DNA from 4 places in the Bradyrhizobium sp. SYSU BS000235 genome. Region 2 is predicted to be linked to each of the others. Evidence: predicted binding sites of a transcription regulator. Region 2 holds the regulator's gene; each other region holds the start of a gene.
What was found. The regulator PhoB, encoded in region 2, activates phosphate uptake and scavenging genes when phosphate is short. The targets are predictions, from matches to a motif close to TGTCATNNANCTGTCAT.
Positions count from the first base shown of each region.

Region 1: ACP0KA_RS20405 (phospholipase C) is a predicted target of PhoB. The motif match lies at 2,406-2,422, and genes of this name have one in related genera.
Region 3: ACP0KA_RS18335 (OprO/OprP family phosphate-selective porin) is a predicted target of PhoB. The motif match lies at 3,078-3,094, and genes of this name have one in related genera.
Region 4: ACP0KA_RS26485 (DUF47 domain-containing protein) is a predicted target of PhoB. The motif match lies at 4,998-5,014, and genes of this name have one in related genera.

Region 1 covers NZ_JBMHJM010000001.1:4,366,238-4,374,349, forward strand. Annotated here, with positions in the region: gene ACP0KA_RS20395 (autotransporter domain-containing protein) at 1-664, shown strand, start outside; gene ACP0KA_RS20400 (hypothetical protein) at 958-1,191, opposite strand; gene ACP0KA_RS20405 (phospholipase C) at 2,475-4,157, shown strand; gene ACP0KA_RS20410 (cytochrome-c peroxidase) at 4,165-5,517, shown strand; gene ACP0KA_RS20415 (hypothetical protein) at 5,554-5,772, opposite strand; gene ACP0KA_RS20420 (hypothetical protein) at 5,974-6,195, opposite strand; gene ACP0KA_RS20425 (helix-turn-helix transcriptional regulator) at 6,267-7,163, opposite strand; gene ACP0KA_RS20430 (hypothetical protein) at 7,697-8,112, shown strand, end outside.
Region 2 covers NZ_JBMHJM010000001.1:102,611-110,722, reverse strand. Annotated here, with positions in the region: gene ACP0KA_RS00510 (hypothetical protein) at 1-171, shown strand, start outside; gene pstS (phosphate ABC transporter substrate-binding protein PstS) at 720-1,730, shown strand; gene pstC (phosphate ABC transporter permease subunit PstC) at 1,830-2,819, shown strand; gene pstA (phosphate ABC transporter permease PstA) at 2,824-3,669, shown strand; gene pstB (phosphate ABC transporter ATP-binding protein PstB) at 3,666-4,490, shown strand; gene phoU (phosphate signaling complex protein PhoU) at 4,514-5,230, shown strand; gene phoB (phosphate regulon transcriptional regulator PhoB) at 5,260-5,961, shown strand; gene pqqA (pyrroloquinoline quinone precursor peptide PqqA) at 6,149-6,229, shown strand; gene pqqB (pyrroloquinoline quinone biosynthesis protein PqqB) at 6,369-7,298, shown strand; gene pqqC (pyrroloquinoline-quinone synthase PqqC) at 7,295-8,059, shown strand; gene pqqD (pyrroloquinoline quinone biosynthesis peptide chaperone PqqD) at 8,065-8,112, shown strand, end outside.
Region 3 covers NZ_JBMHJM010000001.1:3,946,904-3,955,015, forward strand. Annotated here, with positions in the region: gene ACP0KA_RS18320 (MmgE/PrpD family protein) at 1-718, opposite strand, end outside; gene ACP0KA_RS18325 (short-chain fatty acyl-CoA regulator family protein) at 965-2,395, shown strand; gene ACP0KA_RS18330 (hypothetical protein) at 2,420-2,755, shown strand; gene ACP0KA_RS18335 (OprO/OprP family phosphate-selective porin) at 3,167-4,753, shown strand; gene ACP0KA_RS18340 (NAD(P)H-dependent oxidoreductase) at 4,830-5,690, opposite strand; gene ACP0KA_RS18345 (LysR family transcriptional regulator) at 5,783-6,700, shown strand; gene ACP0KA_RS18350 (PQQ-binding-like beta-propeller repeat protein) at 6,745-7,407, opposite strand; gene ACP0KA_RS18355 (helix-turn-helix domain-containing protein) at 7,445-8,112, opposite strand, start outside.
Region 4 covers NZ_JBMHJM010000002.1:244,828-252,939, forward strand. Annotated here, with positions in the region: gene ACP0KA_RS26455 (site-2 protease family protein) at 1-83, opposite strand, end outside; gene ACP0KA_RS26460 (hypothetical protein) at 89-379, opposite strand; gene ACP0KA_RS26465 (hypothetical protein) at 470-1,087, opposite strand; gene ACP0KA_RS26470 (peptide chain release factor 3) at 1,222-2,841, opposite strand; gene sugE (quaternary ammonium compound efflux SMR transporter SugE) at 3,000-3,314, shown strand; gene ACP0KA_RS26480 (anion permease) at 3,320-4,327, opposite strand; gene ACP0KA_RS26485 (DUF47 domain-containing protein) at 4,331-4,975, opposite strand; gene ACP0KA_RS26490 (branched-chain amino acid ABC transporter permease) at 5,108-6,076, opposite strand; gene ACP0KA_RS26495 (branched-chain amino acid ABC transporter permease) at 6,078-6,941, opposite strand; gene ACP0KA_RS26500 (ABC transporter substrate-binding protein) at 7,022-8,112, opposite strand, start outside.

The sequences.
Region 1 (8,112 bases), 4.3 Mb from region 2:
CAATGGTGGCTCGGGCCGTTCGGATATGTTCCAGGCCGGCGCGTTCGTGCGCCACAACTTCGATGCGACGTATCTCACAGCCGCAGTCGCCTATGGCTGGCAGGACGTCACCACCGATCGTTATCTGACTGTCGCTGGTGTCGATCATCTGCGTGCCAACTTCAACGCCAATGCCTACTCGGGCCGCCTTGAGTTGGGCCATCGCTTCCTGACACCATGGTTCGGTGGGCTTGGCGTCTCGCCGTATGCCGCTGCACAGATCACCGCATTCGAACTGCCGTCCTATGCCGAGCGCGCGATCAGCGGCGTTGGCACGTTTGCACTGAATTACGGTGGAGACACTACGACCGCGTCACGCACTGAGGTTGGTTTGCGTTCAGACAAATCTTATGCACTCGATGGCGCGGTTCTCACGCTGCGCGGCCGCGCGGCGTGGGCGCATGACTTCAATCCGGATCGTGCGATTGGCGCGACATTCCAGACGCTGCCCGGCGCATCGTTCGTCGTGAACGGCGCGGCGCTCGCATCCGACTCCGCACTCACGACGGCCTCCGCCGAAGTGCGCTGGATGAATGGCTGGTCCGTTGCCGCGACGTTTGAGGGTGAATTCTCTGATGTGACGCGCAGCTACGCCGGCAAGGGCGTGGTGCGCTACAATTGGTGAGGCTGCCGCGGAATCGCTGCCGCTTCTTGATCTGACATCTGAAGACAGCAGGTCAGGAGAAGAGGGGCTGCGTTGCGGCACAAAGGTTACCGGCCGGCCAAAAGCTTTGGAAAGAATGGCCAGCCGGTCCTGAGAGTCATCCGCTGTGATCAGGGTCTAACATCCTGATCGCCGCATCCGACGAACAGCCAACCGGAAGCTTTTACGCACGTTCCAAAAAATCCCGGCCAGTTCTGCCTCGCACCGGCCGGGCAGTTTCGCGTGTCGCTTTTCCGCGTGGTCGGTCGTTTCACTTATTCCAGCCCTAGCTCGCGGCGAATCTCAGCCTCGCGTGCACGCTGCCGCCGCTTCGCGATCCGCTTGTCCGTAAACGGAAAGCCGGACTCCTTGGCTTTGATCTGCACAGACGTCGCCGTTCGCCTGAGACGAGCCGCGGCTCGTAGCGAAGAAGCTCCGGCCTCGACGAGCTTTCGCAGTTCTTCAACGTGCTCGGATGTCCAGCTTCGATTGGTCAGATGAGATCTCATTCGATTTTTCCATGGGGGGCTGCAGTTCTGTCGAGCTGATCCAGCCTTCCATCACGGCTGAACTTTCGAGCCCCTCGGCTTGCCGCAACAAGCCATCCCGCGCGCGCCCCCGCGGAAGCGTGTCTGCTTCAATTCGAAGCTGTGCAGCCAGGCTGCGTAATTGAGCTTGGTACGTTGATTGGATTCTGGTCATTGGACTGCTCCGCTGTGCGAGACAGGCGGGAGCACGATCGGTCTCTCTGTTACCGGCGCCCTTGAGGTTCGTGCCGGCAATGGCCGATGATGCGCCTTAATCCCTTCGGCGACTACTCAAAAGATTCTTTGAGGCGCCGGAACAAACGTATCTGGCTGGTTGAGCATCCTCTCGATTGCGCGGTGAAGAATAGATCACAGGCGTTGACCCGCTTCACTGCTTTAGCGGTCCCCGCCGGAAATCTCGCTATGTCATCTCCATGAGATCGTCTGGTCACAGACTTTGCGCATGTTGTGTGATGCGTGCCTGAAACGATCATGACATCGGCTTGGCATGGTGAGGCGTGGAGTGCGGCCTACGTGCCTGCGTTCGAGCCACTTGGAACTAATCGAGCGGAATTCGACGTAGTTGCCATAGAGCGCGGGCTGCAGCGGGCACGTCCCGGTTATCTCTCCAGCAAGAGTCCGGTCGCAGCGATAAACGCGAGAAAATGACGATCGTCATCTGAATCTCGAGAAGATGGGCCTTGTCGACAAGCGAGCTCGCCGCGTGGATCTATGTCCAAGCGCTATTGTCCAAGCTTTATTTGTCCAAAAGTCATTGCCAAGGCGTGTTGCGATGCCGCGTTGCGACTTCTCGTTGCTCCCGGGCGCGATGGTGTCGTCCAAGAATTCGCGCTTGCAACGAATAGAGCATCGTAATGCGACATAAAGAGACGAATCTCGTCTTTGGAAGCCCGGTGTCTTTTTTCTGAAATCAAAGCTTCGCAATTCGCAGCGAAGAATACCAGGCGCCGTCGATCATCAACGGCATGCGGGCGCTGGGTCCTCGCAGTCAAAGCGATTTCGTCGCGCGCAAGTCTATGTCCAGGAGTCTTGCTGAGGCGGTTGCCGGGGTTATTGCCAAGCCTGTCGCCAAGACTCGCTGTGATGTCGCGCGGCCGATTCTCGTTGCTCTGAAGCGCGCCGGCCTCTTCGAAAAGATGCGCTTGCTGTGAGCGGATTATCGTAATGCGACATGTTGACACATGACCGTCATTGCCGCCGGTTAGAAACGCGCCGCGCTAAGCCCATCTCTTTTCGAGGACCAGATGAAAAAGATTCTCCTGTCCACCGTCGCGATCATTGCTGTCGCGGCTGGAGTCAGCGGCTCGCTTGCCGCAAAAAATGATACCCAGGTCAGCCCGCAGAACGCGGCCAAGACCGCGACGCCAATCAAGCATCTCGTCGTGATCTTCGGCGAGAACCGCTCGTACGATCATTATTTTGGCACTTACCCGCATGCGACCAATCCGCAGGGCGAGCCGGCCTTCCAGGGCGCTGCGAACACGCCGAAGTCAAACAATTTCATCGCGAACCCGACGCTGCTGTCCATGAACGGCAATTCCTCGCCCGCGCTGAACGGCTCCGATGCCGCCAATCCGTTCCGCCTCGATCGCTCGCAGGCGAACACTCAGTCGCAGAACCATGCCTATACGGCTGAACAACAGGCCTACGACAACGGCAAAGCCGATCTCTTCCCGAAGTTTACCGGGCGTGGCACCAGCGGCAGCGCCGGCGCGTTCGGCACCAAGGGCCAGGTGATGGGCTACTTCGACGGTAACACCGTGACCGCGATGTGGAATTACGCGCAGAAGTTCGCGATGAGCGACAACGCGTACACCGACGGCTACGGTCCATCGACAAACGGTGCGATCAACGTGATCTCCGGCCAGACCAACGGCGTGCAGTTCATCGTCGGTTCGTCGCCGTCGAACGTCATCGCTGACGGAGCGGGCGGCCAGACGCTGATCGGCGACATCGATCCCGGTTTCGACGTCTGCTCGAGCAAGACGACCGCAGGCATCCTGACGGGCAAGAACATCGGCGACCTGCTGAACGCTGCGAACCTCACCTGGGGCTCGTTCATGGGCGGCTTCAGCCTCGTTGCTAAGAACGCAAACGGCACCACCGACTGTAAGCGCTCGACATTCAACGCTGTCACCGGCTCCAGCCCGGCTGACTACATTCCGCACCACGCCTGGTTCCAGTATTATGTGTCGACCGCCAATCCGACGCATGCTCGTCCGGGTTCGATCGAAGCTGTCGGTTACACCAAGCTGAACGGCGCCGTCGATCCGGCCAATCACGGCTACGATCTGCAAGACTTCTACGATGCAGTGAAGGCCGGCAACTTCCCGTCGGTCTCGTACATCAAGATGCCGGCTTACCAGGATGCCCACGCTGGCAACTCCGACCCGCTCAATGAACAGTTCGGAAACGTCGAGCTGATCAACTTCCTGCAGCAGCAGCCGGATTGGGAAAGCACCGCCGTCATCATCACCTACGATGACTCCGACGGATGGTACGATCACGCTTATGCCACCCCGACCACGGCGTCCTACGATGCAACTGCCGATCAGGTGAACGGCCCCGGACAGTGCGGCCGCGGCATCAATCAGCAGCCGCTGCCGATGGGCGTTAACGGCAAACCGGTGAACGGCCGCTGCGGTCCCGGCACCCGCGTGCCCTTCATCGTGATCTCGCCTTTCGCGAAGCAGAACTACATCAGCCACGCCCGCATTTCGCAGGCGTCCGTCGTCCGCTTCATCGAGGACAACTGGCTGAACGGTCGTCGTATCGGCGCCGGCTCGCTCGATGCCCAAGCCGGCTCGATCCTGGACATGTTCGACTTCCAGAACGGCAATGGCCACCGCGCCCCCGTGCTCACGCTCGATCCGTCGACCGGCGTTGAGACGGCGGCGGCGAACAACGGCCTCGCTCGCGGCCACTGATTGCAGCATGATGCAACACAGCCGCATCGTGTGGCTCCTTGGCGCCGGCCTTAGTCTGGCCGGCGCCGTCTTCGCCGCCGAACCTCAAGATTCGGTCGGCGAGAACCCACACCCGATCCAACTCGTCCGTCCTCACGCCGCGCCCTTGTCTGCGATGGCGCAGCTCGGCCAGAAGGTTTTTTACGACGCGAACCTGTCCTCTTCGGGCAAGCTGTCCTGCGCGTCGTGTCATAGCCCGGAGCATGCCTACGGTCCGCCGATAGACGGCCCGGCCATGTTCGGCGGCCCCACGCTGTCGCGCCAAGGCGCGCGCGCCGTTCCTTCGCTCACCTATCACGAGCGGGAGCCGAGCTTCAGCATCGGCCCTGAAGAGGAAGAGAACGACGAGCCGATGGCCTTGGCGCAGAAGGCTGCGATCGGTCAGAAGTCCAGGCGCGCGAGAAAGACCGCGACACAGACGGCACAATCCGCGGTCAACATCGTGCCGCAAGGCGGCCAGTTTTGGGACGGTCGCGCCGATACATTGCAGGCGCAGGCCAGCCTCCCGCTGCTCGATCCGCGCGAGATGGACGGCGGCAGTATCGAGCTGGTGGCGACGAAGCTGCGCGATTCAGCTTACGCGAAACGCTTCACCGAACTGTTCGGCGAGAGTGTTTTCAAGAGTCCGCAGCTGTTGGTCTCCGAGGCGATGTTTGCGGTTGCGCGTTACCAGATCGAAGAGCCGAGCTTCCATCCCTACACCAGCAAGTACGATTACTGGCTGGAAGGCAAGGCGCGCCTTAGCGCAAGCGAAATGCGCGGTTACAACTTGTTCAACGATCCGGACAAAGCGAACTGTGCCGGCTGCCACGTGAGCAAGCCGAGCAAGGACAATCTACCGCCGCTGTTCACTGACCATCAATACGAGGCGCTCGGCGCGCCGCGCAATACGGCACTGGCCGACAACAAGGATCCGGCTTATTTCGATCTCGGCGTATGCGGGCCCTTTCGTACCGATATCGCGGACCAGAAGCAGTATTGCGGCATGTTCCTGACGCCGACGCTGCGCAACACCGCGATACGACACGTCTTCTTCCACAATGGCGTGTTCCGCACCCTGCAGGAAGTGCTCGATTTCTATAATTTCCGCGATACGAATCCGGAGAAGGTCTATCCGCGTGCGGCGGACGGCTCGGTGCAGCAGTTCAACGACATTCCCGTGCAATACCACGCTAATGTCGATGTGATCGATCCGCCGTTCGATCGTCTCCTTGGCGAGACGCCGGCGATGACGGGGCAGGAGGAGGCCGACATCATCGCGTTCCTGCAGACACTCAACGACGGATACAAGCCCGGCGGCGGAGACAAGGCAGAGAAATGAGGCGGGCGCCGGCCTCGCGGCTTGTATGGCGTGCGGTCAACGTCTCGACGCGTAAGGCTTATGGCATCCATCGCCCCGCGACAGGTCGACGTCCTTAACTATTGCAACGTGGTAACCGGCTGAGATAATCCGATCTTCGTCATCGGGTATTGGGACGTCGGTAACCAGCCCGTCGATGAGAGCAGCCTCCCAGACCTCCTTTTCCGTCCCGAAGGCGGAGCCGATCTGCTTGTGGTCCTTAAAGAGTGCGTACATGCGAGCCTCCTCAAGCCCGGCCTCTTCAATCCTATGCGCTTCTCAAATTAAAACCCCGCCAGTTACCGAAGTAAGCTGACGGGGCTTAGTTGCTGATACTTCGGTCGGATTTCTCCCTGATCATACCAGCAATTATCAACGTCTATGCGGAGTGCTCGTTCCTGCGCAGACAGCTTTTTTTGATAGGACCAAAGTCGGCGCTCAGACGAGCATGAGGTGCGGGCGCAGCTCTTCTTCCGCCTTTCTCGCAAGACGATAGTCCTCGAGAAACTCGATGTTGGTGTAGGCGCCTTGCTTCGCGAGCAGGTGATAGATGCGTCCGATATGGCGCAGCCAAAATCTGGAAGGGCCGGGCGGAAGGGCGCGGGCTTCCATGATCGTCCGTCTCGCGTGCGCCAGCAGATAGTCGGTTGAATCTGACATACGGAGCCAACGTGCGGGCTCCGCACACGTTCCTGGGGTTCCCGGCGGAACCAGCCCTCCGAACGGGGGTGTTACCGCATGCCCTCCAAGCCGTGCGCGGCGGCATCAGCACGCGACAAAAGTGGGGCAGGCAATTGGTCGGTCCGCTCGAATGCCTGGCAGTCGTGATCAAGAACGGTTGTTCGGAAAAGCTGCTGCGGAGTCTGTCCGACAATGGCGTCGAAATCGTTGATCATGTGTGCCTGGTCGGCAAAGCCGCAGGCATAAGCGATATCCGCCCAGGCAAAGCCTGCCTGCCGCATCGTCAGAATCTTCTCGATACGTGCGACGCGTGCAAACTGCTTCGGACTAGCCCCAAACATCGCCCGAAAGCAGCGCGACAAATGCCGTTCACAGACATCCAATTGCGCCGCAAGGCCCCGCACGCGCAGTGAGGGGGTGCGTCGCAAACATTGTGCAGCCTTGCATACGACGGCGTCCGCCCGGGACTGGCGTAGGTTTTGCAGCAAGAAACTTTCCATGCGCGCAAAGCGCGTGGCGCTGTCCGGAGCTTCCATCAGCATCTCTTCCAGCAGCGACACCTCGCTCGCCTTGAAGACATCGCCCAGATCAATCTTTTCATTGATGAAACCCTGCAGCTCGCAGCCAACGAGGCGAGCGGTGGCTTCCGGCTTGAGGCGAACGATGACAACGCCGAGCGGGCCGCATGGCCGTACCGTTACGACGCCGGTCTCGAGCGCGGTCATCACGTGCCCGTACCGTCGATGCCGATAACCGGCGGAGCCGAAATGCCGGTCCGACCGTATCGGCACGCGATATTGCGCGATGAGATAGGGGGTGGTGCTGGGCAATGCCCTGGGCCTGAATGCGCGCGCCACTTTTTCATCGGGAACGTCCCAATCCAGGATCTGCTCGACAATATCCGCCAACGCGGGATGTGCCTGGATGAGCTTGTGAGGTTTCGGCATTTGGGGCTGCTCAACGGTGGCGCCCGATTTCTCCCCGTGTTGCGGACAACGCATTGGTCGCGGTGCAGACTGCTCCTGCCACGCCGATAATGTCATGTATCCCTCCTGGCTGGTCCACAGTTCGGGTTTGGCTGTCTCTGACCGGCGTGAGACGCTCCATCATTCGCGTGAAGCGCGCCGAGCCGATGCCGAGCTCTCCTTCACGGACCAAGACTTGTTGCTGACGACGATGTTCTGAGAAAGGTGATCTAACCCGATCCAGTTTCGGGGAACGCGGTTACACGGCGACTACCGAACGCGTGGATTTCGATTACAGGCGAAACCGGCGGATGGCGACATTGCGGCAGCCCAAAAGGGCGAGAACCAGCCGCGGAGAGCCCAACCGGGAGTCCGGTTTTTTCAATCCTTCCGCTTTCTGCATCCGTAGAACTTCGCACAACAACGGACCGGATGCGATTGCGCTGGAGTGGGACGTCGTCTCCCTCGTGATTGACGCCACGACGCTCCGTCACTGAGTTGCGGGAACAGCACACATGGTCCAGCCATCGGAAGCCGAATTCAAAAGCGGGCAGGGCGACGGCGTGGAAGCATCTGAGACGAACGTCACTCGCCTGCTGGTGCGGCGAAGCGCGAAATCGCGCGGTGCAGAAGCCGTTCTCACCATGCTTTTCTCGGCGGTGTTTCTATTCGTCGCGACCAACGTTTCGAGCGGCTCCGACCCCAACATCATTTTCGGTATGCATGACGGAAACTCGGCCACCGTCACCTCCGGGCTTCCTCCCGATCACCCTGTGGGGACAAAGGCAACTGTGGCCCTTCTATCGTTCAAGCGGACAGTTCATCTGCATGAGCCATGTCTTTCGGCGTTCATTGTCGACTATCTCCCGGGCGGTTCGGCGGTTCTGCATCGATCGCCGACCGCGGGATATGTCCTGGTTCACGTGCTGTC
Region 2 (8,112 bases):
TCGTCCGGGCCGGGAGGCGTGATCCAGGGCTATCTGAACATGAGCGACGAGGAGAAACAGGTCCTCGGCGTGACCGACGACGTCACGAACAAGCTCATCCAGAACTACAGAACGATGCTGTCGGTGCAGAGTACGCTGAACAGCGCCGGTGGTCTGGCTGCCTATCTGTAAATGGTGGGTTAGCGCGAGCGCGGCTTTATCGTCGGCAGGCATTTTTCGGGAGGCTCTTCTTCTTCGGAAGAGGAGCGGCTCCAGTTTTGTTTGTTTGCCGAGATTTTCCGACAGAACCTTAATGCATCGCGCGATGCGCATCGTCCTATAATAGGGGGTGCCGCTGTGGTTCTTGTTACGTGATCGGTCCTGCCGGACGCGTAACCATTCGTTAAGACTCTTCGCGGCGTGTCGCGTCTTTGCAGCGATTTCCCGTTGGCAGGAGGCGCGTGCGAAGCGGGTGTTTGTCGTCGTTCCCTTGTCACATAACGGCGTTAACACTCCCATGGCGAGGGGTGTCCGAGCGATGCCCTCGAATCCAGATATTGGTATTTTCTTATATATTTCAGATGTTTATTTTGGCGCTCGCAAGTTAAGTGATGCCGCCGTTTGCTGTCATATGACTGTCATCCAACCTCCATAAAAGCTCTATGCCGGACCTTTAGACAGGCGGCCTCGGGAGGCGATCTCAAGAAGTCGCATGCCCGCTCACAAGATGGAGAGAACCTGTGAATTTCATCAAAACAATCGTCGCTGCCGGTCTTGTGGCCGCATCGACGTCGGCTTTTGCCGCTGACATCACTGGCGCGGGAGCGACGTTCCCGTTCCCGGTCTATTCGAAGTGGGCTGACGCCTACAAGAAAGAAACCGGCAACGGTCTGAACTATCAGTCGATCGGTTCGGGCGGCGGCATCAAGCAGATCCAGGCCAAGACCGTGACCTTCGGTGCGACCGATGCGCCGCTGAAGGCTGAGCAGCTCGACAAGGATGGTCTGGCGCAGTGGCCGATGGTCATGGGCGCGATCGTGCCGGTCGTGAACCTCGAAGGCATCAAGTCCGGTGAGCTCGTGCTCTCGGGTGAAGTGCTAGGCGACATCTATCTCGGCAAGATCACCAAGTGGAACGACGCCGCGATTGCCAAGCTGAATCCGAAGCTGAAGCTGCCGACGGATGCGATCACCGTTGTGCGCCGTTCGGACGGTTCGGGAACGACCTTCAACTTCACCGATTATCTGTCGAAGGCAAACGCAGAGTGGAAGACCAAGGTTGGTTCCGGCACTGCGGTTGAGTGGCCCACCGGCGTTGGCGCCAAGGGCAACGAAGGTGTTGCCGGCAACATCGGCCAGACCAAGAACTCGATCGGCTACGTCGAGTACGCCTATGCGAAGCAGAACAAGCTGACCTACGCCGCGATGATCAACAAGGCTGGCAAGACCGTGCAGCCGACTGTTGCTGCATTCCAGGCTGCCGCTTCGAACGCCGACTGGTCGCACGCTCCTGGCTACTACGTCATCCTGACCGACCAGCCGGGCGATACTTCCTGGCCGATCACGGCTGCAACCTTCATCCTGATGCACAAGACCCCGACCGATAAGGCTGCAGCGGCTGAAGCTCTGAAGTTCTTCAAGTGGTCGTTCGAGAAGGGCGGCAAGATGGCTGAAGAGCTCGACTACATTCCGATGCCGGAAACGGTCGTCAAGCAGATCGAAAAGACCTGGTCGGCTGACATCAAGAGCTAAGACATTTGCGGAGGAGAGGGCGACTTCTCCTCCGCTTAGTCTCCGGGTAGCGGTTTCAAACAGAGTTCATTGAGAGCAAGGGGAATCAGCGTGGCAGAGATGGCTGTACAAAGCACTTCGATGGAAGCTGCAGGGCCTTACGACCGCGCCAAGGCGTTGAGCGCCTTCAAATTCGGGGACAAGGCATTCTACTGGACCACGCGCGCCTGCGCGATCGGCGTGCTTCTCATCCTCGGGGGCATTATTTTATCTCTGATCGCGGGCGCGTGGCCTGCGATGCGGGAGTATGGATTTTCTTTCCTGTGGACGCAGCGCTGGGCGCCGTCTGCAAATCCGCCGGTGCTCGGTGCGGTGGGGCCGATCTACGGCACCCTGATCACATCGGTCATTGCAATGTGCATTGCCATCCCGGTCGGTATCGGCATTGCAGTCTTCCTGACGGAGCTTTGCCCCCAATGGCTGCGCCGCCCGATTGGTATGGCAATTGAGCTGCTCGCGGGCATTCCATCCATCATCTACGGCATGTGGGGCTTCTTCGTGCTCGGGCCATTCCTGGCCAACACATTTCAACCCTTTATGATCAAGATCTTCGACGGCGTGCCTGTCCTCGGAGCGATTTTCGCTGGCCCGCCGTCCTACCTCAGCCTTTTCAATGCGTCGTTGATCCTGGCGATCATGGTGCTGCCGTTCATCACCGCGATTTCACGCGACGTGTTCGCGACGGTGCCTCCGGTGCTCAAGGAAGCGGCTTACGGCTTGGGCTGCACGACCTGGGAAGTCGTGCGCAGCGTCGTCATTCCATACACCCGTGTCGGTGTGATCGGCGGCGTCATGCTGGCGCTCGGACGCGCGCTTGGCGAGACGATGGCCGTGACGTTTATTATCGGTAACTCGTTCCGCATTTCGTCTTCTATCTTCGCTCCTGGAACGACGATTTCGGCGGCGATCGCGAGCGAATTCGCTGAAAGCGACGGGTTGCATCAATCAGGCCTCATGTTGCTTGGCTTGCTGCTGTTCGTTCTGACGTTCTTCGTGCTCGCTGGAGCTCGCTTGATGCTGATGCGCCTTGAGAAGAAGGCGGGAGGCTAAACTCATGAACCCGATTTACGCATCCCGCCGCCGCTCGGACATCATCGTCAGATTTTTGTGCCTGGGAGCCGCTCTGTTCGGCGTCACCTGGCTGGCTCTGATCTTGTTCACTCTGTTTTATAACGGCCTTGCGGGCCTCTCACTTCAGCTCTTTACTGAAAATACGCCGCCCCCGGGTTCTACTGAGGGCGGACTGCTGAACGCCATCGTCGGCTCGCTCATCATGACCGTGTTGGGTGTCGGTATCGGTGCTCCGATTGGACTGTTTGCTGGGACTTATCTCGCCGAATACGGCAAGCACGACAAACTCACCTCGGTGATCCGGTTCATCAACGACATTCTGCTGAGTGCGCCTTCGATCATCATCGGTTTGTTCATCTATGGCGCGGTCGTTGTGCCGATGGGTGGGTTCTCCGCGCTTGCCGGTACGCTGGCTCTCGCCGTGATTGTCATTCCGGTTGTGCTGCGCACGACGGAAGACATGTTGCGGCTGGTGCCGAGCCAGCTTCGCGAAGCTGCTTCGGCGCTGGGCTTGCCACGGTCCCTCGTGATCAAGCGTATCGCATATCGTGCCGCACGCTCTGGTCTGATTACCGGCATCCTGCTTGCGACCGCACGTGTCGCGGGTGAAACTGCGCCGCTGCTGTTCACGGCACTCAGCAACCAGTTCTTCAGCCTCGATCTGACCAAGACGATGGCCAACCTGCCGGTGACCATCAACAACTTCGTCCAAAGCCCCTATGCGTACTGGAAAGAACTCGCGTGGAGTGGCGCATTGATCATCACGTTGACCGTACTTGCCCTTAACATTGGCGCACGCATTCTTGTCGCCGAGAGGACAGCAAAATGAGCGAGCTTTCTGTGTCCACCAGTCATTCCACAAACCCGGCTCCATCTATGATGGCGGTGCCCGACGCGCGTCCAAAAGTGACGGTGCGCGACCTGAATTTCTATTACGGCGAGCATCACGCGCTCAAGAATATCAACCTGACGCTGGGCGAGAACCGGGTGACCGCGTTCATCGGACCGTCGGGATGCGGCAAGTCGACGTTGTTGCGTATCTTCAACCGGATGTATGATCTCTACCCGGGTCAGCGCGCGGTGGGACAGCTCATGCTGGACAACACCAACATCCTGGACCCGAAGCTCGATCTGAATCTGCTGCGTGCTCGGATCGGCATGGTGTTTCAGAAGCCGACGCCGTTCCCGATGACCATCTATGAAAACATCGCATTCGGCATCCGTCTTTATGAAAAGATATCGAAGTCGGAAATGGACGGGCGCGTTGAGACTGCGCTGCGTGGCGGTGCGCTCTGGAATGAAGTGAAGGACAAGCTGAATGCGAGCGGCCTGAGCCTTTCGGGCGGCCAGCAGCAGCGCCTGTGTATCGCGCGAACGGTCGCCGTGCGGCCGGAAGTGATCTTGTTCGACGAGCCTTGCTCGGCGCTTGACCCGATTTCCACTGCAAAGGTCGAAGAACTGATCCAGGAACTGAAGGAAAATTACACGATCGCGATCGTTACGCATAACATGCAGCAGGCGGCGCGCGTGTCCGACAAGACGGCGTTCATGTATCTCGGCCAGCTCATCGAGTTCGATGAAACAAACAAGATCTTTACGTCGCCGACGGATCGGCGGACGCAAGACTACATCACCGGCCGTTTCGGCTGACGCTTACCGCGTGGAGAATTATTATGGGAACAGATCATACCGCCAAGGCGTTCGACGAAGATCTCCAGGAGCTTAATCGGCTCGTTGCAGAGATGGGTGGTCTGGCGGAACGTCAGATCGTGGATTCCGTCGATGCTCTGATCCGTCGGGACGTCGCGCTGGGCAAGCGCGTGGTCGCCGCTGATCTCGATATCGACAAGTTGCAGCATGCCATCGAAGAGCGTGCAGTATTGACGATCGCTCGCCGTCAGCCAATGGCTGTCGACCTTCGCGAGATCGTCGGCTCGCTGCGGGTTGCGACCGACCTGGAGCGCATGGGCGATTTGTCGAAGAATATCGGCAAGCGCGTTGCTGCACTCGACAGCGATTTCCATCCGTTGAAGCTGATCCGTGGTCTCGAGCATATGACCGACCTGGTGCAGTCTCAGGTCAAGTCGGTGCTCGACGCTTATGCCGCGCATGACCTGCCGGCCGCCATGGCGGTTTGGAAAGGCGACGAAGAAGTCGACGCGATCTGCACCTCGCTGTTCCGCGAGCTGCTGACTTACATGATGGAAGATCCGCGCAATATCGGCTTCTGCATCCATTTGATGTTCTGCGCCAAGAACATCGAACGGATCGGGGACCATGCGACCAACATTGCCGAAACGGTCTTCTACATGATCGAAGGACAACAGATGCTCGATCAGCGCCCCAAAGGCGATATGACGAGTTTTGCGACGGCTGTCTCAGGCAGCTGATTGGAAGGATATAAATTGAAGGATCGGACATGAGCGCCCGAATTCTTGTCGTCGAGGATGAAGAAGCGTTGACGACGCTGCTTCGCTACAATCTGGATGCCGAAGGCTACGATGTCGAAACCGTTGCACGCGGGGACGACGCCGACACCAGACTCAAGGAGCATATTCCGGATCTGATCGTGCTCGATTGGATGCTGCCTGGTTTGTCGGGGATCGAGCTTTGCCGTCGTCTAAGGGCAAGGCCTGAAACGAAGCAGATCCCCATCATCATGCTGACCGCGCGTGGCGAGGAAAGCGAGCGGGTGAGGGGTCTCGCGACGGGCGCTGACGATTACATCGTCAAGCCGTTCTCGGTCCCGGAATTGCTGGCGCGGGTGAAGGGCTTGCTGCGACGGGCCAGCCCGGAGCGTCTCGCCACGGTTTTGGCTTTCGGCGATATCGAGTTGGACCGCGATCGGCGCCGTGTGGCCCGTTCCGGCCGCCCGATTGATCTGGGGCCCACCGAATACCGTCTTCTGGAGTTCTTCCTGGAACATCCGGGACGTGTTTTCAGCCGGGAGCAATTGCTCGACGGCGTTTGGGGACGCGACATCTATATCGATGAGCGCACCGTGGACGTTCATATCGGCCGGCTCAGGAAGCTCCTGAACCTTGGCCGGGAGCAGGATCCCATCCGCACCGTTCGCGGAGCGGGCTACGCCCTGGATGATCGCTTCGCCAAGGCTGAGTGATCTCGATAAAATTATTGCAGAGCAGCATTTGTCTGATGTTGCTTTGCAATCCTGGGTAGGGCGAATAACAATTTTGTGCCAATGAAGGGCAAAATTGCACCTCGCATTTGGTCATCTCCGTGTTAACCTGACTCTCGACGGGGCAGCGAAACCCAGTCGCAGGATTGAATTGGGAAGGAGAACCAAAATGGCCTGGAAAGCTCCAAAGATTGTTGAAGTGCCGGTTGGCATGGAAATCAACATGTACGCCTGCGCGGCGCGCAAGTAAGTCTGCAAATTTCTTCAGTTTAAAAGACAATTGGTCCGGTTTGCGTAAGGGCTCGCCCAATGGGTGAAGTTCTTTCGCAGCCGGCCTTGTTTGTGTCTGGGTCTGGATTCCGCGAACCGGGATTGCCGGAGGCGTTTTGATGTTGCGCGTTGTCGTTCTCGGGGTGGCGGCTGGTGGCGGCGTCCCGCAATGGAACTGCAACTGTGAGGTCTGCCGAATCACACGTCTTGAGCGGCCGGACTTGCGAGCCACGCAGGCATCGATAGCGGTCAGCGCTGACCACAAACACTGGTTTCTGATCAATGCTTCACCTGACCTGCGCCAACAGGTGATCGCGACCCCGCAACTTCATCCAAAGCCGGATCAATTACGCCATAGCCCGATCGCAGGCGTCATCCTGACCAATGGCGAGGTCGACGCCGTCGCGGGGTTGCTGTCCCTGCGTGAGGGTTGGCCATTTACCATCTACGCTCACCAACGCGTTCTTGCGACGCTGAGGGACAACAGCATCTTCAATGTTCTGAGTGCGGAGCGGGTGCGTCGCGAACCGATCGAATTCGATGCCACGTTCGAGCCCAAGTTGGCGAACGGCTCGCCGTCGGGGTTGGAAGTTTTGCCATTCCTCGTTCCTGGTAAACGTGCCTGGTATCTTGAAGACGCTGCTGCACCTGCGGTGGACGATGAGGCGGGCGACACCGTGGGGCTGCGGATTGCGGACAAGCGGAGTGGCCAATACTTCTTTTTTCTTGCCGCTTGCGCCGCCATGACCCCAGAGCTGAAGATGCGTCTGAAAGACGCGCCTCTGGTGTTTTTCGACGGAACGGTCTGGCGCGATGATGAACTGATCGCCGCAGGACTTGGCAGCAAGACAGGGCAGCGGATGGGACACATGGCCATGTCAGGCGCGGATGGGGCAATCGCAGCGCTTGCCGGCCTCGGGATCGCCCGTAAGGTTTTTCTTCACATCAACAATTCCAATCTGGCGCTGCTGCCCGAGACTGCGGAGCGCGTGCAGATCGAGCAGGCCGGATGGGTCATTCCCTCGGACGGGATGGAGATTATCGTTTGAGAACGACAACAGCCTTTTCGTTAGCAAAAGGAACACCACTCGCCAGCGCGGAAGACCTGGAGGCTGCGCTGCGGCACATTGGTGAAACGCGCTATCACAACCTGCATCCGTTTCACCGGTTGCTGCACGGCGGCAAGCTCAACAAGGGGCAGGTGCAGGCCTGGGCGCTCAATCGCTACTATTATCAGAGCTCCATTCCCATCAAGGACGCCGTGGTCCTGTCCCGTTTTCGCGACCGCAATATCCGCCTGGAATGGCGGCATCGGATCGAGGATCACGACGGCAATTTCGGCACCGAAGGCGGTATCGAACGCTGGCTCAAGCTGACCGAAGGGCTTGGCCTCGACAGCAATTATGTGGAGTCGGCCGAGGGGATTCTTCCGGCAACGCGTTTCGCGGTGGACGCCTATGTCCATTTCGTCCGGGACAAGACACCGCTTGAAGCGATCGCATCGTCGCTGACCGAATTGTTCGCGCCGAACCTCCATGAAGAGCGCATTTCCGGAATGCTCGCGCACTACGATTTCGTCAATCCGAACATCATGAGCTACTTCAAGCGGCGCCTGGAACAGGCCCCGCGTGACGCCAATTTCGCGCTCGATTTCGTCAAGGTGCATGCAACCACGCCGGAACAGCGTGAGGCGGTTTGCAATGCACTCATCTTCAAGACCAATGTGCTGTGGGTTCAGCTCGATGCGCTCTATCACGCCTATGTCGACGGCCACATACCGCCGGGGGCCTTTGTGCCGGAACAGGATTGAAGCCATTGCGAAATCGTCTGATCGACATAACTGAAGGTAGTCACCCGGTGCTG
Region 3 (8,112 bases), 3.8 Mb from region 2:
CTTCGCCGCGCATCACGCGATCGACGGCTTCCACGGCCATCTTGCCCGCAAACGCCGGTGCGTAAGCCTTCCAGCTTGAAATCTCGCCTTTGCGCGACTGTCGCGTGGTGGTGGTGACATGCAGCGCCTGTTGCACTGCTTGATAGATCATCTCGGTCGGGAGACTGAGCAGTGTGCCGATGCCCGCCGCCGCAGACGGTCCGAGATGCGCGATGTGATCGATCTTGTGCTCGTGCAGGCAGATCCCTTTCACGAGATTGACCTGAATCTCGTATCCGGTCGCAAGGCCACGGACCAGCGCGGCGCCGTCAAGGCCGCAATGCTGCGCCACCGCGAGAATGGGTGGAATATTGTCGCCGGGATGCGAATAGTCGGCGGCAAGGAATGTGTCGTGGAAATCGAGTTCGCGGACGGCGACACCGTTGGCCCAGGCAGCCCACTCCGGCGAGATGCACTCGGATGCGGTGAGGCCAAACACGGTCGCGCCGGGCTGGAACGGATGCGCCAGCGCCTGCGCACGCGCGCTTCGCACCGGCCGACGCGCGAGTGACGCTGCCGCCACTGCGGCATTGTCGATGATGCGGTTGCCGATCATCTCGACCACATCCGCGTCCACCGCGACCGGATCGGCTGAGACTTCGGCAATCTTCCATGCGAGGTGGTCAGCGCGCTGAAGTTTCTCTGCGGATTTGTAAGTGCGGACGGCGTGCTGCTTCACGATGAGGCTTCCTTATCGGCTTATGCGGTTGGGCACTTGGGCGGACAGCGTGTCTCTGGCGGCGTGCGCTCGAGTTGGAACGCAGTTAAAGGCGTGTGACCCGGCCCCAAGCGTCTTGTCATTTCGTCAGAACTTCGCAATATCCGCATGAGCAACAGCTTGAAAATGGCTGAAATAGTGGATTTTTGCGAAGGGCTTCCAGTCGAATTGCAAAGTCTGCGAAGTTTGCAAAGCCGGAGAGAGCCGATGAAAAAGACCTTCATGGGTGTCCGCTTGAAGCGCCTGCGGGAGGAGCGGCGACTGACGCAGGCGGCGCTCGCGGCCAAACTCAACATCTCGCTCAGCTATCTCAATCAACTCGAGAACAATCAGCGTCCGTTGACACTGCCGGTGCTGCTTGCGTTGAACGCAGCGTTCGGCCTCGACGTGCAGTCGTTCTCGGAAGACGACGAGGCGCGGCTCGTTTCGGATCTGCGCGATGCGCTGGCCGATCCCGGATTGGGTGAAACGATTTCAACCGCCGAAATCCGCGAACTTGCCATCAACATGCCGGCGGTCGGGCGCGCTCTGCTCGTCCTGCATCGCAAATATCGCTTCACGTCCGAGCAAGTGGCGAGCCTTGCCGCAAGGCTGGGAGAGGATCGCCAGGCGGAAACCGTCACGCTGCCTTCGACGCCTTATGAGGAGGTTCGCGACTTCTTCTATGCGAGCCACAACTATTTCGACGCACTCGATGAAGCTGCGGAGGCGCTATCGACAAAGCTAGGCCTTGTGCCGGAAGCGATGGTTTCCACTCTTGCCGGTCATCTTGCGCGCGAGCACGGTGTGACGTTGGTGATGGAGGAAGCCTCCGCCGACGTACAGCGCCGGTTCGACAAGACGCTCAAGGTGCTGCGGCTGTCGCCGCGTCTGCGGCCCGGCCAGCAGGCGTTTCAACTGGCGACCCAGGTGGCGATGCTGGGTTTCGAGCGTGAGTTGCGCGAGCTGGTGGATGCCGCGCGCTTCAGCAACGCGGAGACGGAAGGCCTGGCGCGCATTGGTCTCGCCAACTATTTCGCCGGTGCGCTCATCATGCCTTATCGCAGGTTTCTCGCATCCGCCGAACGTGTGCGTTACGACATCGAGCTTCTCGGCCAGGAGTATCAAGTCGGCTTCGAGACTGTGTGCCACCGCCTGAGCACGCTGCAGCGGAATTCGGAGCGTGGCATCCCGTTCTTCTTCATTCGGGTGGACCGCGCCGGAAACATCTCGAAGCGTCAATCGGCCACTGACTTCCACTTCTCGCGCGTCGGCGGAACGTGCCCGCTGTGGAATGTCTATGAGGCATTCGCGAGCCCGGGCAAGATTCTTACGCAATTGGCGCAGATGCCGGATGGACGCACCTATCTCTGGATTGCCCGAACCGTCTCGCATCATCGCGGCGGCTATGGCTCGGCGGGCAAAACGTTTGCCGTCGCGCTTGGCTGCGACGTCCGTCACGCCGAGCGGATCGTCTATTCGCGCGGGCTCGATCTCAAGAGTCCCGACAGTCCGACGCCGATCGGCCTCGGATGCAAAGTATGCGAACGGTTTGAATGCTCGCAGCGCGCGTTTCCGCCGATCGGACGAACGCTTCAGGTGGATGAGACGCTGTCACGCTTTGCCCCGTACACGGCAGCGCGGGCGGCGGAGACGTGAAGTCGCGATCTGCCTGATGGTGCGATGATTATAGATTTATCGTTCGATCACGTTAACCCGATCGAAATGATAAGCATTGGCCGCACTGAAGAGCGCTTTCTCTGCCAAGGAACGAACATCGTCGCGGAGTATTTTCTCCGCAGGCAGGGACTTGGAATGCAAGACTACAAGATCAAACGAGCCGGTAACGAGTTTGTCGTCTATGTCGGTGACAGCCAAGTTCTCAAGTGCGCGAGCCGGCGTGAAGCGGAACATGCAATTCGCAATGCCAGCGGTGACGCGGCGCGTCGCTGGTATGTGCCGCCAGGTCTCGTGCGCGCGTTGAATTACTTCCGCAACGCGTCCCGCGATACAGACTAGGGTACATCCTCATAAATTGACTGTGATTGGCACCGCGTGATCGATGCCCGCGCCGTGATGTCCGCCTTGGAATATTTGCCCGGTGATATCTGCCCTGTGATGCCTGCATAGCCATCGCGCCGAAGCGACGCGATGAGGAGCGGTTTATCGAACAACCTCAAACTGGGCAATTATCTTCCCGGTGAGACGTCCTTCATAGCAGGACTGCACTGGTGGAATGCTCGGAAGAGCAGGGCGAAGTGCCTCGCTACACGGCAGATGGTTGTGAATTGATCGTAGTGCGATGTTGTATCGGGGCCACGCTTCGCTATCAAATCATTTTCGTCACCAGCGTGTCACGTCCAGATGTTTGCTAAGAGCACACACCCGTTAGGAGCCACTATGTACATCTACCGATTCGCTTCTGCCGCGATGCTCGCGGCAACAGCGCTCACGTCCGTCACTATCCAGCAAGCGCATGCACAATCTGCCGGCGGCGGCGATTCCGAGATCGCGCTTTTGAAACAGCAGGTCCGCCTGCTCGAGCAGAAGCTCGACAAAATCCAGCAGCAGACGTCGGCGAACACGACGGCCACAGCGAACGCCAAGGCTGAAGCAAGGGCTGAGGCGAAAGCCGAGGCGAAGGCGGCAGCCAAGGCTGCGGTTGCCAACGCCAATGCTGCCATGCCGAGGAAAGCGCCGATCGCGTATACCGGCGCGGTGGTGTCGATGCCGAACAACCGGCCGACCATCTGCACCGCGGACGGCGAGAATTGCGTCGGCATCACAGGCCGCCTGCACTGGGATGTTGGCGGTTACGACTTCCATCCCAACACCGCGAGCGGGCCGCAGCGGCTCGACTCGGGTGAGAATGTCCGTCGCGCTCGCATCGGCCTCGCCGGCAAATTCCTCAGCGACTGGAATTTCGCTCTGATCTACGACTTTGGTGGCACGTCTGATGGCTTTGGCGGTGCTGCGTCCGGATCTCTTCCAGGCGGCGGCACGTCGGGTATCGAAAACGCTTACCTGAGCTACACCGGCCTGAAGCCGTTCGGTGGCAAGATGGCGATCGAAGGCGGCATCATGGACATTCCTTGGACGCTCGATGAGGCCACGAGCTCCAACGACATTCTGTTCATGGAGCGTGCCTCATCCCAGGTGATCGCGGTCAATCTCGCCGCCGGCGATTTCCGCTCGACCTTCGGCACGCGTTGGTGGAATGACACCTTCTGGGTGGGCGGCTATGTCACCGGCCCGACCACAGGCTCTGTCCACACGGCGGCCGTTACGGCACCAAGCTCCACCGAACAGTATGGTGCAGTGGTCCGCGCCGCAGGTCAGCTCGTGAGTGGCAACAATTATTCGTTGCACGTCGGTGCCAACGCCGAATGGCTGATCCAACCGCCGCGTAACATTGCGACGGGAGGGCAGACGGTGACATTCAGCGATCGTCCGGAGCTGCGCATCGATCCGACCACGCTGATCAACACTGGCGCGATCGCCAACGCCTCCGGCGCGCAGGTTTACGGTGCCGAAGCGGCTGCCACCTACGGCTCGCTGTTCTTCCAGGGCGAGTACTACTGGTACAATGTCGATCGCGAGGCCTCGACCGGTTTGCCGCCAATCGGTGCGCCGAGCCTGCAGTTCCAGGGCGGCTATGCGCAGGCGAGCTACGTGCTGACCGGCGAGACCCACACCTACAACGCGTCGACCGCCTCGTATAACGGCATCAAGCCGCGGGATCCGTTCTCGATCCATGGCGGCGGCTGGGGTGCCTGGGAAGTCGCGGGTCGTGTCTCGACCATCGATCTCAACGATAAGGTCGGAACAGCGCTCGGCGTCGCCGGCGGCCGACAGACCGTCTACACGGCGGGCCTGAACTGGTACGTCAACGGCAACCTCCGCTTCATGCTGGACTATCTGCACGGAGATGTCGCCAAGCAGGCGTCGCCGACGTCAACGGTGGATTCCGGTTCGACGTTCGACGCGGTTGCGATGCGCACCCAGTTCGCCTTCTAAGACTGTTGGTACAGCCGGTTTCGCTGTCTCCATTACATGCGGCAACCCAGAACAATCGTTCTGGGTTGCCGTTTGCTTATGCAGCGTCGCGAGATGTCGGCGAAATGTGCCGCGGCGTGTAGTCCCCTAGTACACCAAGAAAGGTGTTGGACACGAACGGCGTTCCGCTCTGATGCAACGCGTGTCCAATGCGGTCGTCACCGTGCTCTGGTTTAAGAACCTGGAGTTCGTCGTAGTCGCCTCCGTTCTGCGACCGGAATGCGATGGACTCAGCGGCCTCAATGTCCAGCAGGCGGCGGATATAGGCTTGCGCCATGCTTTCCACGGCGTCCGGCGTCGCCTTGTTGACCTCGTAGAACACTGCGGGCGGAACGACCGTGAGACCGGGATAGAACAACAGGCCGTGATGGATCGGCCAGAGCAGATCATCGATGTTGCCATTGACGCCGCGCGGGCCGTAGTGGGACATGCGGCCGCCGACGGTCATCGCCACCATGGCGCGCTTGCCCAGAAGAATGCCTTCGCCGAACCGTTTGCCCCATTGCGCGCCGCCATGGGGGCCGACACCGTAAGCGAAACCGTAGGCATAAACGCGGTCGAACCATCCCTTCATGATGGCGGGCATGCCGTACCACCAGAACGGAAACTGCAGCACCACGACATCGGCCCACAGCAGCTTCCGTTGTTCCTCGGCGATGTCGGTGGACTGGTTGCCGGCCGCGTAAGCTTCCTTCGATGCATAGCCGTAGTTAAGTGGCGCTCCCCGGTCGCGGACGGGGAAGTCATCGCCGTCGGCAACGGCCTTCCATCCCATCGCGTAGAGATCGGAGACGACGACGTCGTGCCCGGCGGCGGTCAGAGCCCCGACGGCGCGGTCCTTGAGATGGCCTGTGAGCGATTTCGGTTCCGGATGGGCATAGACGATCAGGTATTTCATGGTGTCCTCACGATCGGTTGGTCGCTGCACCGAAGGTGGGACCTTTTAGCCATCTATTGAAATTGTAAGATTATGGTGCTGGTATCCATGAAATGGATGACAAACGCCCCGACCTCAATTTGCTGCTTGCTCTCGACGCGCTGCTGTCGGAGCAGAACGTCACGCGCGCGGCCAAGCGCCTCAATCTCAGCCAGCCGGCGCTCAGCGCGCAACTGGCGCGGCTGCGCGATCTGTTCGGCGATCAGCTGTTCGTGCCGACTTCGCGCGGCGTGCTGCCGACCGCAGCTGCGGAGGAACTGCGCGAGCCGGTGCGGCGCGCACTGGAAGAAGCGAGAGGCGTGTTCGGGCAGGGGCGGGGCTTCGATCCCGCCACCACCGAGTTCACCTTCACCATTGCATCGAGCGACTACATGCAGGTCGCCGTGTTGCTGCCATTTCTGACGGCGATCAGCGAGGCGGCCCCGAAAGTGAGGGTGATGGCGAAGCTCGGCAGCGCCCGCATGGCACGCGGCGAGCTCGAACGCGGCGACCTTGATCTCGCCTTCCTGCAAGTGGGAAGCCCGGACGCCATCGGATTACATACCCTGCCGGTCCTGCAGGAAACCTATATCGGCATCGCGCGCCGCGGCGGCGCGCCGACGGGACGAATGGCGATGAAACGTTTTATCGCCGCGCGCCATATTATCGTCTCGCCGGCCGGTGACGGCTTTCTGGGGCCAACAGATGAAGCGCTTGCGGCAGCCGGTCTGACGCGCACGGTCTCCTTCGCAGTGTCGTCATTCGTGACGTTGATCGAGGCGGTGGCGCAGAGCGAGTTGATCGCAATGGCGCCGGAGCGGCTCGCACGGCGGTACGCCGACAGGCTGGATCTGTTCAAGGCGCCGCTCGATGTCGAGGGCTTCGGCATCGCGATGGTGTGGCACGATCGAACCAAGGATCATCCGGCGCACCGCTGGCTTCGCGACAGGTTATCGGCGTTTTGTAACGTGACGCCGCGTGCGCGACGCTAGAAGGGAAGTGTCACGCCGCTTCGTCTCTTGAGGTGCTTCTTGTGTTATCGCGAAGCCGTGCGCTTCGGCCTGCGGATGGCGCGCACCTTGCCGCTGCTTCCACCCCCGCAGTAGAAGCGGTCGGCGCCGTCGGATTCCAATCCCGACACGGCAGTGTCAGGCGGCATCTTGAGGCTTTCGAGAACTTCGCCGGTCTTGGGATCGATGCGCCGCACATCGCCCTCGTTACCTTCCCAGGTGCCGTGCCAGAGGTCGCCGTCGACCCATGTCACGCCGGTGACGAAGCGGTTGGTCTCGATGGTGCGCAGGATCTTGCCCGTATTCGGATCGATCTGGTGGATCTTGCGGTCGCGATATTGTCCGACCCACAACGAGCCTTCCGCCCAGGCGAGGCCGGAGTCGCCGCCGTTGCCGGGGGCCGGAATAGTGGAGAGCACGTCGCCGGTTTTCGGATCGATCTTCTGGATGCGCTTCTCGGCGATCTGAAACAGATGTTCGCCGTCGAACGCCGTGCCGGCATGCGCGGGGACATCGATCGTGCGCTGGACTTTTCCGTTGGCGGGATCGAGCGCGCTGATGGTGTCGCCGGTAGCGAACCACACATTTTTCCCGTCAAATGTCAGTCCATGGACATGGTCGACGCCGGGGAAGGGGCCATACTCCTGAATGATGTCGGCCGCGCTGGCGGTGGCTGCTGATTGCTTCATGTGCTCATCCTCTCGCTGTGTGATGAAGCCACCTTAATCAGGCCGGCAGCGGAGCAGGGAGTAACAAGGTCGTCGTGAAACCGGGAACGGGCGGCGTCATCCAGCGGCGCGCGCGCCCATGGCCGAACGACTGCACCTTACCTGCAAGCGCAAGAGAGTCGAGTGCGCGCTGCACCGTGCGCTGGCTGGTATCGAGCGCCAGCGCCAGCGCAGAACTCGACCAGGTTTCGCCGTCGGCGAGCAGGGCGAGCACTTCCGCGTGCTGTTCTTCGACAGGATGCGCCAGCACGAGCACTTGTCTCGCATTGAGTGGGGTGAGCGCGAATCCGCGCGGGGTGGCGCTTATGGTTGCCACCCTTTCGATCATGGTGCGCAGCCGGCCGATCTCGACCCGCAACCGCGCGCGGTGGGATTCATCGGCGTGCTTGGCGCGGAACGCCCGCGCCACCAAGTCGTCCCGCGACACGTCCGCGGGCCAGGCTTCGGCCAGCGCGCGGGCGAGTGCGAACAGCACCGGACGGGTGGCGAGCGAGACGGTGCCGTGCGGATCGCGCACGCTATAACGGCAGGCATCGACCACGAGGTCTTTCGACGACTGCAGCGTCTCGACCTCGTCAAGCAGAAGTGGCCGCTCCGTACCATCGGTGATCAGGCGCGCGGCTGGCGACTTGAGGATGCGCATGGCGCTCTCCACTTCCGCAATGA
Region 4 (8,112 bases), on a different contig from region 2:
GTCGGATGGAGCACGACAGGTGCCTTACCAAATCGGCCGATCTCAATCGTTCCATCGCTAAAGCTCAATGTTGGAAATCGCATTGGCATCAGTCCGAATGATTGTCACGGCGAAAGAAATGAAAAATCATGTGCAGCCAGAACACGTCACCGGCTGCGCGCTCACCACGCAGCCACTGATACAGGGAGAAAAACAGACACATCACGAAAAGAGCACCGGCAAGGATCAGGGCTTCCTGATTGGAGACATCTTGTGTGCGCGCGACGATCCAGCAGACTACGAACGCGACCGGTGAAAGAATGAGAAACATGCGGGCGCGCACCTGCGCCTGCTCGGGCGTGTCCTCTGGGCCGGTTTGTGTGTGCCGTTGACCATCCATCCCGCCACTCCCATCCGAATTATTGGATCCTCGGAGATTGGTCGCGGCAGGCAGGAGTTGGGTTCAGCAGAAAGCTTGCTAAAGGAAGCACTATTGCTTTGGGGAAGTCTGGCTGAGCGGACGATTGTCCACGTAGCGGATCATGATCGGCCGTCCCGCGATGGCCCCGCCCAGCCCATGGCTCAAGGTCAGCGGCGTGCAACCGTTCAGCGCCTCCTTGATGGCGCCGAGATAGACATCACGCGTCTGCCCAGAAACGCCGTCGGTCGCGTAAGTGACGCGCGGCGGCCCGATCAACCCGCCATCGCGCTTGAACGAGAATTTCACCGACATCTGCATCCCTTCGCGGGCTTCGTTCTCCGGCGGTGGCGTCCAGCAGGACCGCAGGGCCGCGAACAGATCGCCAATCGTGTCGAGATCGTGATCGGGCTTTACATATTTCGAAGCGTCTTTGCCGTCCGGTTTGCTCAGGACGGTCAGTTGCAGGTTTTCGCCGATCGGATAGTCAATCTCGGGTATGCATGGCCCGTGATTGAGCGGGCTGCAATAATATGGCGTGCAAGGCCCCTCGCTCAGCACGCTGCACGGCGAATGTGAAAAGGGTATTGGATTATTCTGATTCTGACGCTGCGAGCGGGCGTCGGATGGCGCGGCCGCAACAATCAACGCCGCAAACGTGAGGATGAATAAAGCCGTACGTTGGAGCATGAAACCGCTCGCAGCCCGTGAACACCTTAGAAATAAGGCACGAACACCTCGCATCAAGGTCATCGCGCGAAGTTGAAGACCGCGCGACACATCGATGCAATACGGGAAGCCGGACTAAATGAGCTATTTCGGGCTCACGCCCTCTTCTTCACGTCCTTGACGCTCGAAAAGGTGATGCCGTCAGAACGCTCGCGGGTGTAGTCAAGATAGAACTGGTTCTTGGCCAGAAACACCGGATCGTTGTCGACGTCGTCGGCAACACCGGAATTATTGGCCGCCAGAAAAGTGTCGAGCTTTTTTCTGTCTTCCGCCGCGATCCAGCGCGCCAGCTGGAATTCGCTGATCTCGAAATCCACCGGCAGCGAATACTCAGCATCCAGTCGCGCCTTCAGCACGTCGAGCTGCAGCATGCCGACGACGCCGACCAACGCCGGCGCACCGTCGCGCGGCCGGAACACCTGCACGACGCCCTCTTCCGACATCTGCTGCAGAGCTTCCTTGAGCTTCTTGGCCTTCATCGCATCCGTCAGACGCACGCGGCGCAAAATTTCCGGCGCGAAGCTCGGCACGCCGACGAAGTTGATATCCTCGCCCTCGGTCAACGTGTCGCCGATGCGCAATGTGCCGTGATTGGGAATGCCGACGACGTCGCCCGCAAATGCTTCATCGGCGATGGCGCGATCCTGCGCGAAGAAGAATTGCGGCGACGACAGGCTCATGTTCTTGCCGGTGCGCACCAGCTTCGCCTTCATGCCACGGGTCAGCTTGCCGGAACAAAGTCGCGCGAAGGCAATGCGGTCGCGATGGTTCGGATCCATGTTCGCCTGAATCTTGAAGACAAAGGCGCTCATCTTGGGATCAGCCGCTTCAACCTTGCGCTTATCGGCCTCCTGCGCGCGCGGCGGCGGGGCATAACGGCCGAGACCTTCCAGCAGATCGCCGACGCCGAAATTACGTAACGCCGAGCCGAAAAACACCGGCGTCAAATGGCCCTCACGGAAAGCTTCTAGATCGAACGGCTTGCATGCCTCCGATACCAGCGCAAGTTCTTCCTCAACCGCATTGGCGTCGAGGTTGGGATTGCGCGAGGCAAGATCCGAAATTGCGATCTGCTCGGCCTGTCCCGTCTTGGCGCCGCCGCCCTCAAGCAGCCGCACACCGCCGGTTTCAATGTCGTAGGTGCCGAGAAAATCGCGGCCGCGACCCACCGGCCATGTCATCGGCGTGGTGTCGAGGGCCAGCGTCTTTTCAATCTCATCCATCAGGTCGAAGGGATCGCGGCTTTCGCGGTCCATCTTGTTGATGAAGGTGATGATCGGAATGTCGCGCAACCGGCAGACCTCGAACAGCTTGCGGGTCCGCGCCTCGATGCCCTTGGCCGCGTCGATCACCATCACAGCCGAGTCGACGGCCGTGAGAGTCCGGTAGGTATCTTCCGAGAAGTCTTCGTGGCCCGGGGTGTCGAGCAGGTTGAAAACGAGGTCCTGAAACTCGAACGTCATCACCGACGTGACGACGGAAATGCCGCGCTCGCGCTCGATCTTCATCCAGTCCGAACGCGTGTTGCGGCGCTCGCCCTTCGCCTTCACCTGCCCTGCCAGATTGATAGCGCCGCCGAACAGCAACAACTTTTCCGTCAGCGTCGTTTTACCGGCGTCAGGATGCGAGATGATCGCGAACGTACGCCGGCGCTTCACCTCCTGGGCGAGCGGCGCGCGCGATGGGGACTCAGTGGTCACTGCAATGTCGGTCATGGTGGCGAGCGTGTGGCAAAGAAACGCGGCAGGATCAAGGAAGATTCAGAACTCCATGCACTTGCATCTTGTTCCTCTCCCTGTATATTTGGGATGCGAGGACGACCTCGACATCACCGACATCTGCAGGGACGGCCCTGCCATGAAAGGATACCTCCATGGCATGGGGAATACTGTTCATCGCCGGATTGATGGAAATCGGCTGGGCGATCGGCCTCAAATATACTGACGGTTTTACGCGTCTGGTGCCCTCGGCGCTGACCCTGGTCAGCATGGTCGCCAGCGTCGTCCTGCTCGGCCTGTCGCTCAAGACACTCCCGGTCGGCACGGCCTATGCGGTTTGGACCGGCATTGGCACCGTGGGAACCGCCCTGCTGGGCATCTGGCTGCTCGGCGAACCCGCCACCGCCATCCGTCTCGCCTATATCGGCTTGATCATCGCCGGCATCATCGGGCTGAAACTCGTCTCCTGACGCAATCAGTGGACGAACAACGAGACGGCATAGAACGTTGCGCCCGCGACGAGCGCCGATGCTGGGATCGTGAAGATCCAGGCAATCACGATGGAGCCGGCCACGTTCCAGCGCACGGCCGACACGCGACGGGCGGCACCGACACCAACGATGGCGCCCGTAATGGTATGCGTGGTCGACACCGGCACACCAAGGAACGTCGCCATGAACAGCGTGGCGGCGCCGCCGGTCTCCGCACAAAAGCCCTGCATCGGCGTCAGCTTGGTGATGCGCAAGCCCATGGTGCGGACGATCTTCCAACCGCCCATCAAAGTGCCCAGCGCCATGGCAGCCTGACAGGACAGCACCACCCAGAACGGCACGCTGAACTCGGTTCCAAGGTAGCCTTGCGAGTACAGCAGGACCGCAATGATGCCCATGGTCTTCTGGGCATCGTTGCCGCCGTGCCCCAGCGAATACAGCGAGGCTGAAGCAAACTGCAGAATTCGGAACGCGCGATCGACCGCAAACGGCGTCGAGCGGACCGAGGCCCATGACACGATCGCCGTCAACAACAATGCGAGCAGAAACCCGACGAGCGGCGACAGCACGATGGCGAGCAGCGCCTTCGATAACCCGCTCCACACGGCAACCGAAATTCCGGCCTTGGCGACACCTGCCCCCAACAACCCACCGATCAGCGCATGCGAACTGCTCGACGGCAGGCCAAGGGCCCACGTGACAATGTTCCATACGATGGCGCCGCTCAACGCGGCAAAGATCACCTGTGAGTCAATGACTTCGGGGTGAATGATGCCCGTACCGATCGTCTGTGCGACGTGAAGGCCGAACACGGCAAATGCAATGAAATTGAAGAAGGCGGCCCATGCCACCGCGTATTGCGGTCGCAGCACACGGGTGGACACGATGGTCGCGATCGAGTTGGCAGCGTCATGCAGTCCGTTGAGAAAATCGAACACCAGCGCGACAGCGATCAGCCCTACCAGGACCGGAAAAGCCAGCGAAGCATCCACGGCCTAGACCTGCTCGATTACAATGCTGTTGATCTCGTTCGCCACGTCGTCGAACCGATCCGCCACCTTTTCGAGGTGCTTGTAGATTTCAGTGCCGACGACAAAGTCCATGGCGCTGCCATCCCGATGTTTGAGGAACAGCTCCCTGAGACCAATGTCGTTCAGATCGTCGACGCGGCCCTCGAGCCGGGTAATTTCCTCGGTCAGCGCCGTGAGGGTCACGACATTCTCGCCCATCGACTGCATCAACGGAATGCAACGGCCCACAAGCGTCGCGCATTGGACCAGGATGGTTCCGATCTCGCGCATCGGCGGTTCAAACGTCCGCACCTCGAACAGGATCACAGCCTTCGCCGTCTGCTGCATCTGGTCGATGGCATCATCCATCGCCGTGATCAGGTTCTTGATATCGCCGCGGTCGAACGGCGTGATGAAGGTGCGCCGAACGGCCATCAGCACCTCGCGGGTGACCTGATCGGCATCGTTTTCGAACTGGCTGACACGCTGGCAATACACCGGGGTTTCCTCGCCCCCGCGCATCATTTCCTCGAGCGCTTCTGCCCCCTTCAGCACCGCCTGTGAATGCTTGGCAAACAGGTCAAAGAACCTCTCCTCCTTCGGCAAGAGAGCACGAAACCAGCCAAGCATGATCATTCTCCGGAAGGACAGACGTCATCTATCTGTCACAAACCGCTTCGCACGCCAACTGATGCCGCCCAAGATATCTTGGGCGGTCATCCACTGGTTTGTGCGACCGAGAAAGCTCTATAAATCAGTCGATTACAGCGACCGCTTGAAGAAATGGGCGATTTCGCCGATGACACCGCGGCGGAAGGTCAGCACGCAGATGACGAAGATCGCGCCCTGAATCACCTGCACCCACTGGCCGAAGCCGGCCAGATACTGCTGCATGGCGATGATGACAAAAGCCCCGACCACCGGCCCGAACACGGTGCCGAGGCCGCCCACCAGGGTCATCAGCACCACCTCGCCCGACATGCTCCAGTGCACGTCCGTCAGCGAGGCGTTCTGCGCCACGAACACCTTCACGGCACCGGCCAGGCCCGCCAGCGTGCCCGACAGGATGAAGGCCAACAGCTTGTACTGGTCGGTCTTGTAGCCGAGCGAGATCGCCCGCTGCTCGTTCTCGCGGATCGACTTCAGCACCTCGCCGAACGGCGAATTGATGGTGCGGTGGATCAGCAGGAAGGCCGCCAGGAAGATCGCCAGCACGACGTAATAGAGCGTGATCGGCTTCGACAAGTCGAAAAGGCCGAGCATGATGCCTTGCGGAATGCCCTGAATGCCGTCTTCGCCGTGGGTGAATGGGGTTTGCAGGTAGATGAAGTAGATCAGCTGCGACAGCGCCAGCGTGATCATCGCAAAATAGATGCCCTGACGCCGGATCGCGATCAGTCCCGTCACCACGCTCATGGCGGCAGCCGCCAGCATGCCGAACAGGATGCCGAATTCCGGGCGGAAGCCCCACTCCTTCACCGCATGCGCCGTGGCGTAGCCGGCGGTGCCGAGGAACATGGCGTGGCCGAACGACAGCAGGCCGCCATAGCCGATCAGCAGGTTGAAGGCACAGGCGAACAGCGCAAAGCACAGCGCCTGCATCACGAAGTACGGGTAAATCGGGGTCAGCGGCACGGCGGCCAGCAGCACCGCCATGATGACGAACGCGATCATTTCGTCGCTGGTGGAACGCCCCGTTGCAGGAACGGCATTGTCAGTGATTGTCGCCATATTAGTTTGCCCGTCCCGTCAGTCCCGTTGGCTTCACCAGCAGCACCAGCACCATCAAAACGAACACAACGGTGTTGGAAGCTTCCGGATAAAAATACTTGGTCAATCCCTCGATCACGCCGAGCGCAAATCCGGTGATGATCGATCCCATGATCGAACCCATGCCGCCGATCACCACCACCGCGAACACGACGATGATGAGGTCGGCGCCCATCAGCGGACGCACCTGGTTGATCGGAGCCGAGAGTACCCCGGCCAATGCGGCAAGGCCGACACCCAGCCCATAGGTCAGGGTGATCATGCGCGGCACGTTGATGCCGAAGGCGCGCACCAAAGTGGGATTTTCAGTGGCCGCGCGCAGGTAGGCGCCGAGCCGGGTACGCTCGATCAGATACCAGGTCGCCACGCAGATCACGAGCGAGAAGATCACCACCCAGCCACGATAGATCGGCAGATACATGAAGCCGAGATTGACACCGCCCTTAAGCAGATCCGGGATCGCATACGGCAGACCGGATGAGCCGAAATAGTTCTGGAACACGCCCTGGATGATGAGCGCGAGGCCGAAGGTCAGCAGCAGGCCGTACAGGTGATCAAGCCCGGTCAGCCACTGCAGCATGGTGCGCTCGAGCAGAATGCCGAATCCGCCGACAATGACCGGCGCAAGGATCAGCGCCCACCAGTAGTTAATCCCGCCATAGGTCAGCAGGAAGTACGCACAGAACGCTCCCATCATGTAGAGCGCGCCATGCGCGAAATTGATGATGTTGAGCATGCCGAAAATCACGGCAAGCCCAAGACTGAGCAGCGCGTAAAAGGAGCCATTGATCAGTCCGACCAAAAGCTGGGCGTAGAGAGCTTGCATCGTATTCGGTCTTTCGCGCTCAGTTTGACATGGTAGCGAGAGATGCCCGGCGGCGACGCCGGGCATCTCAAATTACGTCATTACTTCTTCAGCAACGGGCACGAGCTCTTGTCGAGCGGCGTGAAAACCTGATCTGCCGGAATGGTGGCGACCAGCTTGTAGTAATCCCACGGTCCCTTGGACTCGGAAGGCTTCTTGACTTCGAACAGATACGCCGGATGGATCTTGCGACCGTTCGGCTGGATCGAGCCCTTACCGAACAGCGGATCGTCCGTCGGCATGGCCTTCATCGCGGCGACGATCTTGGCGCCGTCATGCGAATTGCCACCCTGAGCGGCGAGCACCTTGAGATAGTGCGTCACGGCCGAGTAGACGCCGGCATGAACCATGGTCGGCATCGCGTGGTTCTTCATGCGCTCCGCGAAGCGCTTGCTGAACGCGCGGGTCTGGTCATTCATATCCCAGTAGAAGGTCTCGGTCAGGTTCAGCCCCTGCGCCGTGTTCAGGCCAAGCGCATGGATATCGCTGATGAAGACCAGAAGACCGGCGAGCTTCTGACCACCGGCGACAATGCCGAATTCTGCGGCCTGCTTGATCGCGTTGGTCGTGTCGCCACCCGCGTTGGCAAGGCCGATGACCTTCGCTTTTGAGGCCTGCGCCTGCAGCAGGAAGGACGAGAAGTCGGAGGTGTTCAGCGGATGCTTGACGGAGCCGAGGACCTTACCGCCCGCTTCCTTGATGACGGCAGACGTATCACGCTCGAGCGCCGCGCCGAACGCATAGTCCGCAGTCAGGAAGAACCAGGTGTCGCCTCCCGCCTTGGTCATCGCACCGCCAGTGCCATGCGCAAGGTTATAGGTGTCGTAAGTCCAGTGAATGGTGTTGGGCGTGCATTGGGCATTCGTGAGATCGGAAGTCCCTGCTCCCGAATTCAGGAAGACCTTGTTCTTTTCCTTGGTCAGGTTGCTGACAGCCAACGCCACGCCGGAATTCGGCACGTCGACAATGACGTCGACCTTGTCCACGTCATACCACTGGCGCGCGACGTTGACGCCGACATCCGGCTTGTTCTGGTGATCGCCGGAAACGACCTCGATATTCCAACCCTTCTTGGTCAGGCCGGAATCCTCAACGGCCATTTGCGCCGCGATTGTCGAACCTGGACCACCCA